DNA from 2 places in the Ruegeria sp. BC1 genome. Region 1 is predicted to be linked to the other one. Evidence: riboswitches for the same ligand, from Rfam matches in the RefSeq annotation. Region 1 holds a riboswitch; the other holds the start of a gene.
What was found. Region 1 has a riboswitch for cobalamin ahead of ACR0IY_RS05360 (DUF1636 family protein). Riboswitches for the same ligand answer to the same signal wherever they lie in the genome.
Positions count from the first base shown of each region.

Region 2: it holds a riboswitch for cobalamin, as region 1 does, so the genes downstream of both, ACR0IY_RS15330 (DUF1636 family protein) here and ACR0IY_RS05360 (DUF1636 family protein) in region 1, are expected to answer to the same signal.

Region 1 covers NZ_JBQFUT010000001.1:1,064,472-1,070,291, reverse strand. The annotation lists gene cobN (cobaltochelatase subunit CobN) at 1-1,317, opposite strand, end outside; gene cobW (cobalamin biosynthesis protein CobW) at 1,321-2,376, opposite strand; gene ACR0IY_RS05360 (DUF1636 family protein) at 2,373-2,753, opposite strand; cobalamin riboswitch at 2,848-3,058, opposite strand; gene ACR0IY_RS05355 (LysR substrate-binding domain-containing protein) at 3,129-4,013, opposite strand; gene ACR0IY_RS05350 (NAD(P)-dependent oxidoreductase) at 4,116-5,072, shown strand; tRNA gene ACR0IY_RS05345 (tRNA-Cys) at 5,116-5,189, opposite strand; gene ACR0IY_RS05340 (protein-L-isoaspartate O-methyltransferase family protein) at 5,418-5,820, shown strand, end outside.
Region 2 covers NZ_JBQFUT010000007.1:108,789-114,608, forward strand. The annotation lists gene ACR0IY_RS15325 (tetratricopeptide repeat protein) at 160-1,494, shown strand; cobalamin riboswitch at 1,553-1,760, shown strand; gene ACR0IY_RS15330 (DUF1636 family protein) at 2,068-2,355, shown strand; gene ACR0IY_RS15335 (ABC transporter ATP-binding protein) at 2,352-3,137, shown strand; gene ACR0IY_RS15340 (ABC transporter substrate-binding protein) at 3,156-4,103, shown strand; gene ACR0IY_RS15345 (FecCD family ABC transporter permease) at 4,105-5,118, shown strand; gene ACR0IY_RS15350 (CHASE2 domain-containing protein) at 5,125-5,820, opposite strand, start outside.

The DNA of each region.
Region 1 (5,820 bases):
CTCTAGCGACCACGATATCCGGGAGTCCAGCATCGTGTCGGCAAGAGGTTCGGCGGGTGCAGTGTCATAGCCTTTGTCTTGCAGATCGGACAGGATTGCTTCGGTCGATGCAAGCGCGTCGAGACCCACCGCATGGGCCATCTGCCAATCTTTGCCGGGATAGGTGGACAGCACCAGTGCGGGCACCTGATCCGCCTTGGGCTTGTCGTGTAGGTTCAGCCAGCCGGTCACCCGGTCGATGATCGCCTCGATCCGTTCAGGTTCAGCCCGGTGGGCAAAGCGGGAGTATTCCAGATGCGGATCGCGCTTGCCTGGTTCCTTGAACGAGGCGATGCCTGCGGAAATCCGTCCGTCCACCTCGGGCAGCACCACATGCATGGCAAGGTCGGCGGGGGACAAACCCCGTTCCGCCTCGGCCCAGGCCTTGCGGCGTGCCGTGGACAGCGCGACCTGAAATACTGGCACATTGGCGGCGTCCAGCGGTGAGGTGCCCGTTGCACCCTTGCCCGAAAACGAAGTGGCGTTGACGATCGCAGATGGCGTCAGTGCCACGACCTGTTCTCGTAGCCAATCAGCGGCAGAGGGGGCTTTTAGCGAAGGCGCGAACAAACCGACCGCTTCGTATCCGCGCGCCCGCAGGCTGCGGATCAGCGCCGCGACCGGGGCGGTGTCGGCTGAGGTCAGATAGGCGCGGTAAAAGGTCAAGAGGATGCGTTTGGCGTCGCCGGTGAAGGCTGATTCCACCGGGATTACCCCACGATCCGGGCACCATACGCCGCATTCGGGGATTGTCTTGGCCCCCATCACCGGCCCGGCATAAAGCCCAGCCGCCAGCGCCATCTGCGCCAGCGCGGCCTGCGCCGCGACTTCGCCGCCGGTGTCGCAGAGATGCGCCAGACGCCGCAGGGTTGAGACGGGCAAAGTGGAAAACTCGTCCAGCCGTGTGTCCTCGCGTCCATCGGCAGGCAGGACAGCTAGAGCAATGCCCTTGTCTTGCGCCAGCGCCAGAACCTGTTGCAACCCGTAGGACCAATAAGGCACTCCGCCGATCAGGCGGATCAGTATGCCCTTCGCCCCTTCAAGGGTCTGTTCAACATAGGTGTCGACGGACAGCGGATGTTTCAGCGCTGTCAGGTTGGCTAGCCGCATCGTCGGCATGCGCCCTTCGGCACCGCCACCGCGATGCCAACCCGCCGCGAAAGCGCCGAGGTCGCTGTCCGAAAAGGACAGCACCACCAAATCCGCCGGGCTCTGGCCCAGATCAGTTGGGGTCTCGGTTTCCTCGAGCCCGTGGCTTTCGCGGAAGACGACGTGCATGGCTTACTCGGCGGCCTCAGTCACACCCACGAGGATATCGCGGATTGCTGCCTCTTTGATGTCGTCATGTTCGGCGATGACCACCAGACGCGAGCGGCGTTCTTCGCCCGGTTCCCATGGGCGGTCGTACTGGTGACGGACACGCGCACCTACAGCCTGCACCAACAGACGCATGGGTTTGCCCTGCACAGCGGCATAACCTTTGACGCGCAGGATGTTCAGCTCGTTCGCCAGACGTTCAATATTGGCGACTAGCTGGGCTGGGTCAGTTTGTTCCGGCAATTCGACGATGATGCTTTCGAAATCGTCATGCTCGTGGTCGTGGTGGCCGTCGTGATGGCTGGGGCGCGCCTCCATATCATCCTCGGCGGCGGCCTCCAGACCCAGAACCACACGGACGTCAACGGCACCTTCGGCAACCTCGACCACCGGCAGCGGGCGGGGGGCTTCGGCGGCGATAATCTCTTTGGCTTTGGCCACGCCTTCCGGACCAGCCAGATCGGGCTTGGTCAACAGGATGATGTCAGCGCACGAGATCTGATCCTCGAACACCTCGGACAGAGGCGTTTCGTGGTCGATCGAGTCATCGGCCAAACGCTGCGCGTCCACCGCCTCGACATTCGGAGCATACCGACCGGCGGCAACGGCCTCGGCATCGGCCAGAGCGATAACACCGTCCACGGTGATTTTCGAGCGGATATCCGGCCAGTCGAACGCCTTCAGCAATGGTTTCGGCAGAGCCAGACCCGAGGTTTCGATCAGGATGTGATCGGGGCGCGGTTCTAGCGCCATCAGCGCCTCGATTGTCGGGATGAAATCATCGGCGACGGTGCAGCAGATGCAGCCATTGGCCAGTTCCATGATGTTTTCCGCTGGGCAATCCGGGATGGCGCAGGACTTCAGGATGTCACCATCGACACCCACATCGCCGAACTCGTTAACCACAACGGCCAGACGCTTGCCTTGCGGGTTTTGCATCAGGTGCTTGACCAGTGTGGTTTTGCCCGAGCCCAGAAAGCCGGTGATCACAGTGACGGGGAGTTTTTCGAGGTTGCTCATTTCAGGGCTCCAATCGGGGGAATGCGGGCCGCACAGTTCTTGCGGAAATGTTCAGGGCGTTCGCGCCATTTGACCAGGCCATCTTCGGTGGCCAGATACTTGGAGGCACCTTCGACAATTGTTTCAACATGGTCGGTTTCGTTGAGGTGTTCATAGACAAAGGTCCAGCGATCCGGCCCACCACGCAGCACGATAGAACAGCCCTCATCGCAATTCGACAAACACTCCACGGCCTTCAGGGTGATGCCTTCGGGAAGATCCGCCTGTTCAAGCGCTTTGTGAAGCAATGTGCCGGGCCGTAGCGCGTCATCCTCGACAGGCAGCCCGCGGCGGCACGTTGTGCAGACCAGCAGCTCGACTGGTGCAGTCTCGGTCATGTCTCTCATCCCCCCAAATCCTCTTCGCGGGGGACGGGGTTTCATGCGGGCCACGTGTTGCGACATGGACCCGACACCGGAACACCCCGCCCGGTTACATCTTCGGCTGCTGGCAGGTCTCCCGGCTTGCGGTTGTCAGAGCGTCTGCCCTGGCAGGTGTCCCGCCTTCCCGGCCTGGCAGGCCAGTGGCTTTGGGCACCCTCTCCGGTCACGGTCGCGGGGGCGGCTGCGTTTGGCGGAAAACCGTTGACGCATTCCCTTTTCATCCATCCGTAGATGGACACCAACTCAGCGGACATGCGGCACGGGCGGGGGGCTTGTCAAGCATGACTGGCAGGTAGAAACCTATCAAATCGGAAAAGCGACTTGCCAAAGTCAATCAGCGGCATTCGCAGCCAACCGATCCCGTAACCACGAGCAAAACAACCCTGCCGCCGCCGTCGGATGAGCGCCACTCTGAGGGCTGATCAGATAGTGCGATTGCGCAAAGGGAATCGCCGGACCCGCAATTGCTATCGGCGCGCCTTGCCGGATCGCGTTTTCTGCAAACCGTTCCAATATCGTCGCGTACCCCGCGCCCGCCATCACAAGTTGCAATGCAGCCACCGACGTATCCACTGAATGCTGGTGCAGAGCGCCTGGGGGCGCAACGGCATTGGCCTGAAAATAGCGTTCCCAATTGTCCTCGTACCCGAGAATATGGATCAGAGGGCCGGCGCGCAGTGCATTCAGTTCAGGTTGGTCGGCTGCTGCCCTGCAGATCGGAACCAGCTTTTCTTCAGTCAGCTTTTCAGAGCGCACCCCCGGCCAATCGCCATATCCCAGCCGAATTTCCACGTCCACTTCGTTGGGCGCGATATTGTCGTTCCAGATGTGTGAGACCAACCGAACCGGAATGTCGGGGTGGCGGGCAGTAAAATCGGGCAGTTCTGCTGCGACCCAATAGGTCGCGGTTGAAATTGCCGCTCGGATTGTCAACGTCTGGCGAGAGGCAGGGCCGAACAGGCTGTTTGTAGATAGCGCGATATCGCCAAGAGCACGCCGAACTGTCAGCGAATAGGATTGCCCCAGTTCGGTCAGTTCCAGACGTCGCGCGTTTCGGGTGAACAGCTTTTGCCCCAGTTCTGCCTCGAGCGACCGGATATGCAGCGACACCGCTGTCTGTGTAAGGCCAAGTTCGCGCGCTGTCGTCGTGAAATTCAGATGCCGCGCCGCACATTCAAAGCTGCGCAGCCATGTAGGATTTGGAAGCCTGTCCATTTACCACCAAAAATTTTAGACCATAAATGTCATTATTATTCACTTTAGTTTTTATCAGGCAACAGAGATACTCGACCCAAAAGCATCCGTCGGGAGGAAATCATGAAAGTCGGATTTATCGGTCTGGGAAATGTGGGCGGCAAGCTGTCGGGCTCGCTCTTGCGGAACGGAATTGACCTGACGGTCCATGATCTCAACCCAGAACTGGTGGCTGATTTTGTGTCCAAAGGCGCGAAAGCCGCTGAAAACCCGGCACAGATGATGCGGGATTGCGATGCGGTCATCACCTGCCTTCCGTCACCTGCCGCTTCGGATGCAGTGATGAAGGAAATGCTGCCCGAGGTTGGTCCGGGCAAAATCTGGATGGAGATGTCGACCACCGACGAGGCCGAAGTCAAACGCCTGGGCGCGATGGTGATCGAACGTGGAGCCGCTGCCGTCGACTGCCCCGTGTCCGGCGGGTGCCACCGGGCGGCAACTGGTAATATTTCGATCTTTGCGGGCTGTGACCGGGATACTTTTGAGAGGATCTTGCCCTTTCTGACCACCATGGGGCGGCGGGTTTTGCACACGGGTGATCTGGGATCGGCGTCTGTTCTGAAGGTTCTGACAAATTATCTGGCCACAGCGAACTTGATCACCTGCGCCGAGGCCCTTGTGACGGCAAAAGCTGCAGGGATGGACCTCAACACGACTTATGAGGCGATCAAAATCTCGTCGGGCACCTCTTTTGTGCACGAAACGGAAAGCCAGGTCATCCTGAATGGGTCTCGCGATATCTCGTTCACAATGGATCTTGTCAAAAAGGATATTGGCCTGTTTCAGGAGGTCGCAGATCGAGCCGGAGTGCCTTTGGAAATCAATCCGGTGATGATCAATATCTTTGATGACGGCATTGCCCGCTACGGCGATCGAGAGCTTTCGCCAAACATTATCAGAAGGTTAGAAGACGCGACCGGTTTGGACATCACGGCACCCGGGTTCCCGACAGAGATGATGGACGATGAGCCGGAAGAGCCGGGCTACGAAGTTATCCCCCAAGGACGTGGGGCTGAATGACGCAACACTCGAGCAGTTGAGAACGACTGTCAGTTAAGGGGAGTGGAGGCGAGTACCGGAATCGAACCGGTGTACACGGATTTGCAATCCGCTGCGTCACCACTCCGCCAACTCGCCTTTTCAAGTAAAATCAAATACTTGCTGTGGTGTGGCAGGCGTTTTAACACCTTTCGCATAAGGCGTCCAGAGGGTAGGTTGTAAAAATCCTGATCCGCGCATCTCGATGTATCTCGGCGGTGCCCGAAGTTCTTGCATTCAGGCGCAACTTTCATCGCCAGAGCCGTTGCCGGTTTCGTCTGGATGTGGCACAAGCCCGGCATACTTGGGATTAAAGTGAGCGATCCAATGACTGATTTCGCAACCCGGCGCCGTACGATGGTTGATACGCAAGTCCGGCCCTCTGATGTGACGAAATTTCCTATCATTGATGCAATGCTAACCGTGCAGCGGGAAAATTTCGTGCCGGACTCTCAGCGCGAAGCAGCCTATGCAGAAGGTGTGATCGAGTTCGGTGGCGGGCGTTGTCTTCTGGAGCCGCGGACGTTGGCCAAAATGCTGGACGTGCTGAATATCTCAAATGACGAGGTCGTATTGGATATCGCTCCGACCCTGGGGTATTCGACCGCCGTCGCGGCGCGTATGGCGCAGTTGGTTGTTGCCGTCGAAGAGGATGAGGCCCTGGCGTCCGAAGCTCAGACGATCCTGATGGAAGCAGACGCCGACAACGCGATTGTGCATGTGGGGCCAC
Region 2 (5,820 bases), on a different contig from region 1:
TGTGACTCCTCCTTTGGGCTCGACAGTTCGGCAAGCACCCTGATCAGCGGCGTGTCCGAGAGAACCTGAAACAATCCTGCGCCTTAGCGGGTACGAACGTAAGTGACACACGATGAGTTACGGGGTGACTCACGCGCGATTAGTTGCAAAAATAGGAATATGAACCAGCGCATTGACCAAACCACGGACGATGAGAAACGCGAAGCACTTGGCCGGTTGCTGAACGATGCGCATCTAGATGGCGCTGACCGCCTGCGCGCGTTCCTGAGCTATATCGTTGATGAAGAGCTGGCCGGGCGGGGCGCGGACATTCGTGGCAAGACGATTGCGCAGGATGTTTATGACCGTGATACGTCAGAAGGCACAGACCCCGAGAATGTGGTGCGCGTGGACGCCCGCCGGTTGCGGCAGTTTTTGGAGCTGCACTATGAGGGCGCTGGCAAGGATGATCCCATCCGCCTGCATCTGGACAGTGGCGGCTATCGTCCCCGGTTTGAGGCCGTCCACCCGGCTCGCGAGAGTGGGTTCCCGTTTGTCGGTTCCGGACGTGTCTGGGTGTCAATCGGGGCATTTGCGGTCGGCGCGATTACCGGAGCGATTGTGACAACGGCCCTGATACCCGAAAGTCCAGAAGTGCTACAGCCTCTCTCTGCGGTGCCGGACGGGGAAACCCCGGAATTGTTGCAACGCGCGGCGATTTACGAAAAATCTCCGGCCGCGTTGCAGGCGTTCAATCTGGCCCAGCAGGCGCGGGTGATGATTTTCCCGATCTTTGATCGCCCTCGGCAATTGCTTGTGCTGTCGGTGTTTGAACGCGTGATCGAGATGGATTCCGACTATTACGGCGGATATGCTGGCGCTGCACAGGCTCTGGCTACATTGGCAGTTATCACACCCGTTTCGGACGCCAAATCCGACTATGCGTCGGCCGCAATGGACTTTGCCAACGAAGCCGTTCGGTTGGCCCCGGATCAGGCCTGGAGTCAGTCGGCGAAAAGCTGGGCGTATTTCGCTAATGGTGATTACGAGAACGCCATGATGCTGGGCCAACGTGCTGCAAAGCTTGATCCGAGTGACGGCGCGGTTCTGGATTTCCTGGGGGCGGTTGCATTGTTTTCGGGGGAATTTGAAGAGGCCATCAAGACCGCTGATCGATTTTCCCTGCTGGATTCAAGCAATCAGAGATTTGCCAATCGCAACATATCCGGGGCGGCACATTTCCATTTAGGCGAATACAAAAAAACAATTGAGCGCTTCGAAGAGGCAAAGCAACTTGGTGATCCTCTGAGCGCCCCTTCGTTGGCCTACGTTACCGCTGCGCTTTCTTCCCTGGGTCGGGATCGCGAAGCTCGCGCAAAGCTTGAGGAGTTGCAGCGCGCATGGCCGGATGCGCCATTAGATCGGATGCTGAAGAGTATCCATCGAGAGGACCGCCATGCCCTGGAAGTCATCGATAAACTTATCGATCTGGGTTGGTCTGGCCCCGCACAGTAAGGCGACGCTGATCAGCAAAACGGCTACAATTCCTTGTTGACGGATGGATTGATCTGGGGCACATCGATTTTCAGATGGTTCCCGAAGGTGTGCCCAAGGGATGAAAAGGGAATACGGTGCGGTTCGCCTCCTGGCGCCAAGTCCGTAACTGCCCCCGCAACTGTAAGCGGTGAGCGACGCCACACAACCACTGGTCCAAGGGACCGGGAAGGATGGCCAAGCATCGACCCGCAAGTCAGGAGACCTGCCATCATGTGTTAAACCAACCCAGGACGGGGCGTCCTGGAAGGAGGCAATGATGGCACGTCTGACACGTGTGAACATGACTGACACCCTCGGTCCGCGTTTGGTTTCAAGCGGAGCGGACAATGTCGGGCCTAGCTGATCACTTCATCCTCAGTTGTAACGCCCGCAGCTGCGCGGCGTTCTGGAAAGTAGTTAAAATTAATGAAGTTATGTTATAACATTGCAATCTATTTTACCCAAAAGTAAACGGTACGCATGATGCCAAAAAAATCTGAACACTTCCTACTTGTCTGTACGACCTGCAAAGGAGGCAATTGCGCCGAATGGATGACTCGCGCGCTAGCACAGAGGCTGCCGGACGAGTTTGCGATCCGAAATGTCGATTGCATGGCAGGTTGCGCGCAGCCAACGACGGTTGGATTTCAGGCCGTCGGCAAAGCGCAGTATTTGTTCGGCGACATTCAAACCTCGCGTGATGTGGATGCTCTGGCCGAGTTTGCTCATCAGTATAAAAATAGCGCGGATGGCTGGACCAATGCCACCGAGCGACCGCGCGCGCTGATTTCAAAGACCCTTTCTCGGTTGCCTTGTATCCAATTGGAGGAGTCGGGATGACAACCTCTGCGTTTCTTGTTGCGCGTGACCTCGAATATTATGCGCTGAACGGTGACGTCCTGTTGCAAGGCGCTTCCTTTAACTTGGATGAGGGTTCGATTCTGGCGATTGCCGGGCCCAATGGGGCGGGCAAGACCACTTTGATGAATCTACTCTGCGGGGTTGCTGATCTGGTTTTGGGTGACGTACTGGTCAATGGCCGCAACCTCCGGAACCTGTCGGCAGCGGAACGGGCCCGGACGATTGCAGTAGTGAGCCAGCAGGAGCTGCCGGATGGCAGGCTGCTGCTGCGGGATTATGTTGCCCTTGGGCAGATTCCGATAAGGGCGGATCGCTCCATGCAAGAGCACTCGCGCGAACTGGATAGAATTCTGGATCTGACGGCACTCTCTGGGCTGGCGAATAAGCGTATGACGGTGTTGTCTGGCGGGGAACGTCAGCGGGCGCATATCGCCCGGGCGTTGGCGCAGAATCCGTCGCTGCTGTTTCTGGACGAACCCACAAATCACTTGGACCCGGATGCTAAGGGGCGAATGCTGTCACTGGTCGCCGACCTTGGCATTACCGTTGTGATGATTGTCCACGATCTGGTGATGATCCCCGAATTCGCAACCCATGTTGCGCTGATGAAGTCCGCCCGCCTGACCGGTTTCGGCCCGGTGAACGAGGTGCTGACATCCGAACGGGTACGCGACACGTTTGGCGTCGATTACTTGAGCTTTCACCACGAAGGCCGCGTGATCCCAGCGCTGGATATCCGAAAAACTAACGTTTCATCCTAACAAGAGGAATATTTCAAAATGAAACACATCTGGTCCGTGGCGGTGGTCACAGCCATGGCAGGCAGCGCGTCCGCGCATGAGGTTACAGTCGACAATTGCGGCGAGCCGCTGGTGTTTGAAACCCAGCCCGAGCGTCTGGTTGTGCATGACATGAACATGACCGACATGGCCTTTGCACTAGGTCTGCAGGACAAGATCGTCGGTCTGACGGGCATCACTGGCTGGTACAAGACAAGCCCCGAGTTTGACACGCTGCGTGGCGATATCCCCGAGCTTGCACCGAAATACCCAACGGTCGAAAATCTGGTCGCGGTTGAGCCCGACCTGTTCTTTGCTGGCTGGTATTACGGCATGAAACCGGGCGGCGACGTGACCCCGGATACGCTGGAACCTTTCGGCATCAAGACCATGATCCTGACCGAAAGCTGCGTGCATCTGGACAAGAACCGGCCCGAAGCCAGCATGGATCTGCTGTTTGACGACGTGTTGCGACTGGGCAAAGTCATGCATGTCGAGGACAAGGCCGAGGAACTGGTGACCGGCTGGAAAGAGGAACTGGCCGCCATTGAGGCGCAGACAACCCACCTGCCCAAACCCCGCGTATTCCTTTTGGACGGTCCGGCGGATGCGCCGTTCACCGCGGGCAAATTCGCGATCCCTGACGCCATGATCGCCGCCGCAGGGGGCGAAAATGTCACGCATGACATGGACACCAGCTGGGGCCGGACCTCGTGGGAGGCCGTGGCTGCTGCAAACCCGGAATTTCTGGTGTTGCTCGACTATCAGACCGGTAATGGCGCAGAAGATACGTTCAAGTTCCTGCAGGAACACCCGGTGATGTCCCAGACCGACGCCGTCAAGAATGAACGGTGGATTGGCCTGCGTTACGAGGAGTTGACGCCGGGACCGGCAAATATCGAGGCGATCGCGAAAATGGTTCAGGCCATGCATCCGGGCATTAACTGATATGGGCCGACTTGGCCTGACACTTTTGCTGGGGGCGGTCGTTCTGACCGCCCTTTTGCTGATTTCGACGATCTACGGCACAACTTCCATTCCCCTGTCCGAAACGATTAGGGCGATCGCCTTGGGCACAGGGTTGTCGAGCGGAGAGATGTCACCGCTGCATCGGATCGTGTTTGACCTGCGCCTACCGCGTGCTTTGTTCGCGGCAGTGATCGGTGCCGGGTTAGGGATTGTTGGCGTCGTTCTGCAAACCACCACCCGCAACGATCTGGCCGACCCGTTTCTGTTTGGTTTGTCATCGGGCGCTGCGGCCGGGGCTGTATTCGTCATCACTGTAACCGGGGATGTCTTGGGCTTCTGGACCCTGCCTTTGGCTGCGTTTTGCGGGGGGCTTGTCGCATCCGGGATTGTTCTGGCGCTGGTGCACGGGCTGCGCACAAGTGCGCCCGAGAAACTGATCCTTGCGGGCCTTGCGGTCTCGTTTCTGTTTTCAGCGATCACCAACTACTTGATCTTCGCAGGCGACAACCGCGCCGCTCATTCCGTTATCTTCTGGATGCTCGGGGGACTGGGGCTGGCCCGTTGGGAAACCTTCCCGCTGGTCTGTGTCGGGTTGCTGCTGGTCCTGTCTTATTCGCTTTATCGCAGCCGGTGGCTTGATGCCTTGCTGACCGGAGACCTGACCGCCTCGACATTGGGTGTGCCGGTGCAGGGGTTGCGGTTCAGCATGTTCTTTGTGGCAGCTCTTGCGACCGCGGTGTTTGTTTCGGTGGCTGGCGTGATCGGCTTTGTCGGCCTGATGGTACCCCATATTGCCCGCGGTATTGCCGGGCCGTTGCACAGCCAGCTGTTGCCGACCGCTGCGATTGTGGGCGCGGCATTGTTGACGGGCTCGGACATCCTCAGCCGGTTGCTGTTGGCCCCGCAGGAGTTGCCGGTCGGGATAGTCACCACTTCCATAGGGTCCGTGTTTGTTTTCCTGTTGCTGTTCCGAACGGCAAAAACCCAGCGGTAGATGTGCTCAGCCCGTTGACTGGCGTTTGCGGCTTTGATGGCTGAACATCAGTTGGGTTGATTGGAAATCTGACCGGAAGTCTGCTGCCCTGCCGGGCAAGGTGGAAAAGAACCTCGACAGCCCGGGCTCGATTTGCCCTGACAGCGCCGCGCAGTCCTTGCATATCTGTTCGATCAGAGCATGAGGCTGACGGTCTCGGATGGCAGCAATTAACTTCTTGTGGGTGGCTTCAAGATTTTGGAATGCGGGCGACTTCAGCACATTTTGATCCCCCACTAAAACAAAAACCGGTTCTGGTTCGGTTCGCCCCTTGAGATCCACGTATCCGGCTTCGAGCACAGCCATATCCTGTCTGATTTTTTCGAAAACCGAGTTGGAAACAAGAACGTCATAGTCGACATGACGGCAACTTTGTTCGATTCGCGCGGCGACATTCACCACGTCACCGATCACGGTGTAGTTGAACCGACGTTTGGAGCCGATGTTGCCAACACAGGCCTGGCCGGTGGCGCATCCTGTCGCCAGTGCGATCGGTGGCCGATCCCGCATCACGTCCGAGGCATTGAAGTCCACCAGTGCCTGCCGCATCAGCAACGCCGCCTGCGCAGCGCGGCACGGGTGATCTTCGACCGGCAGGGGCGCGTTCCAAAATGCCATTACCGCATCACCGATAAACTTATCGATGGTCCCCCGCTCTTGCAG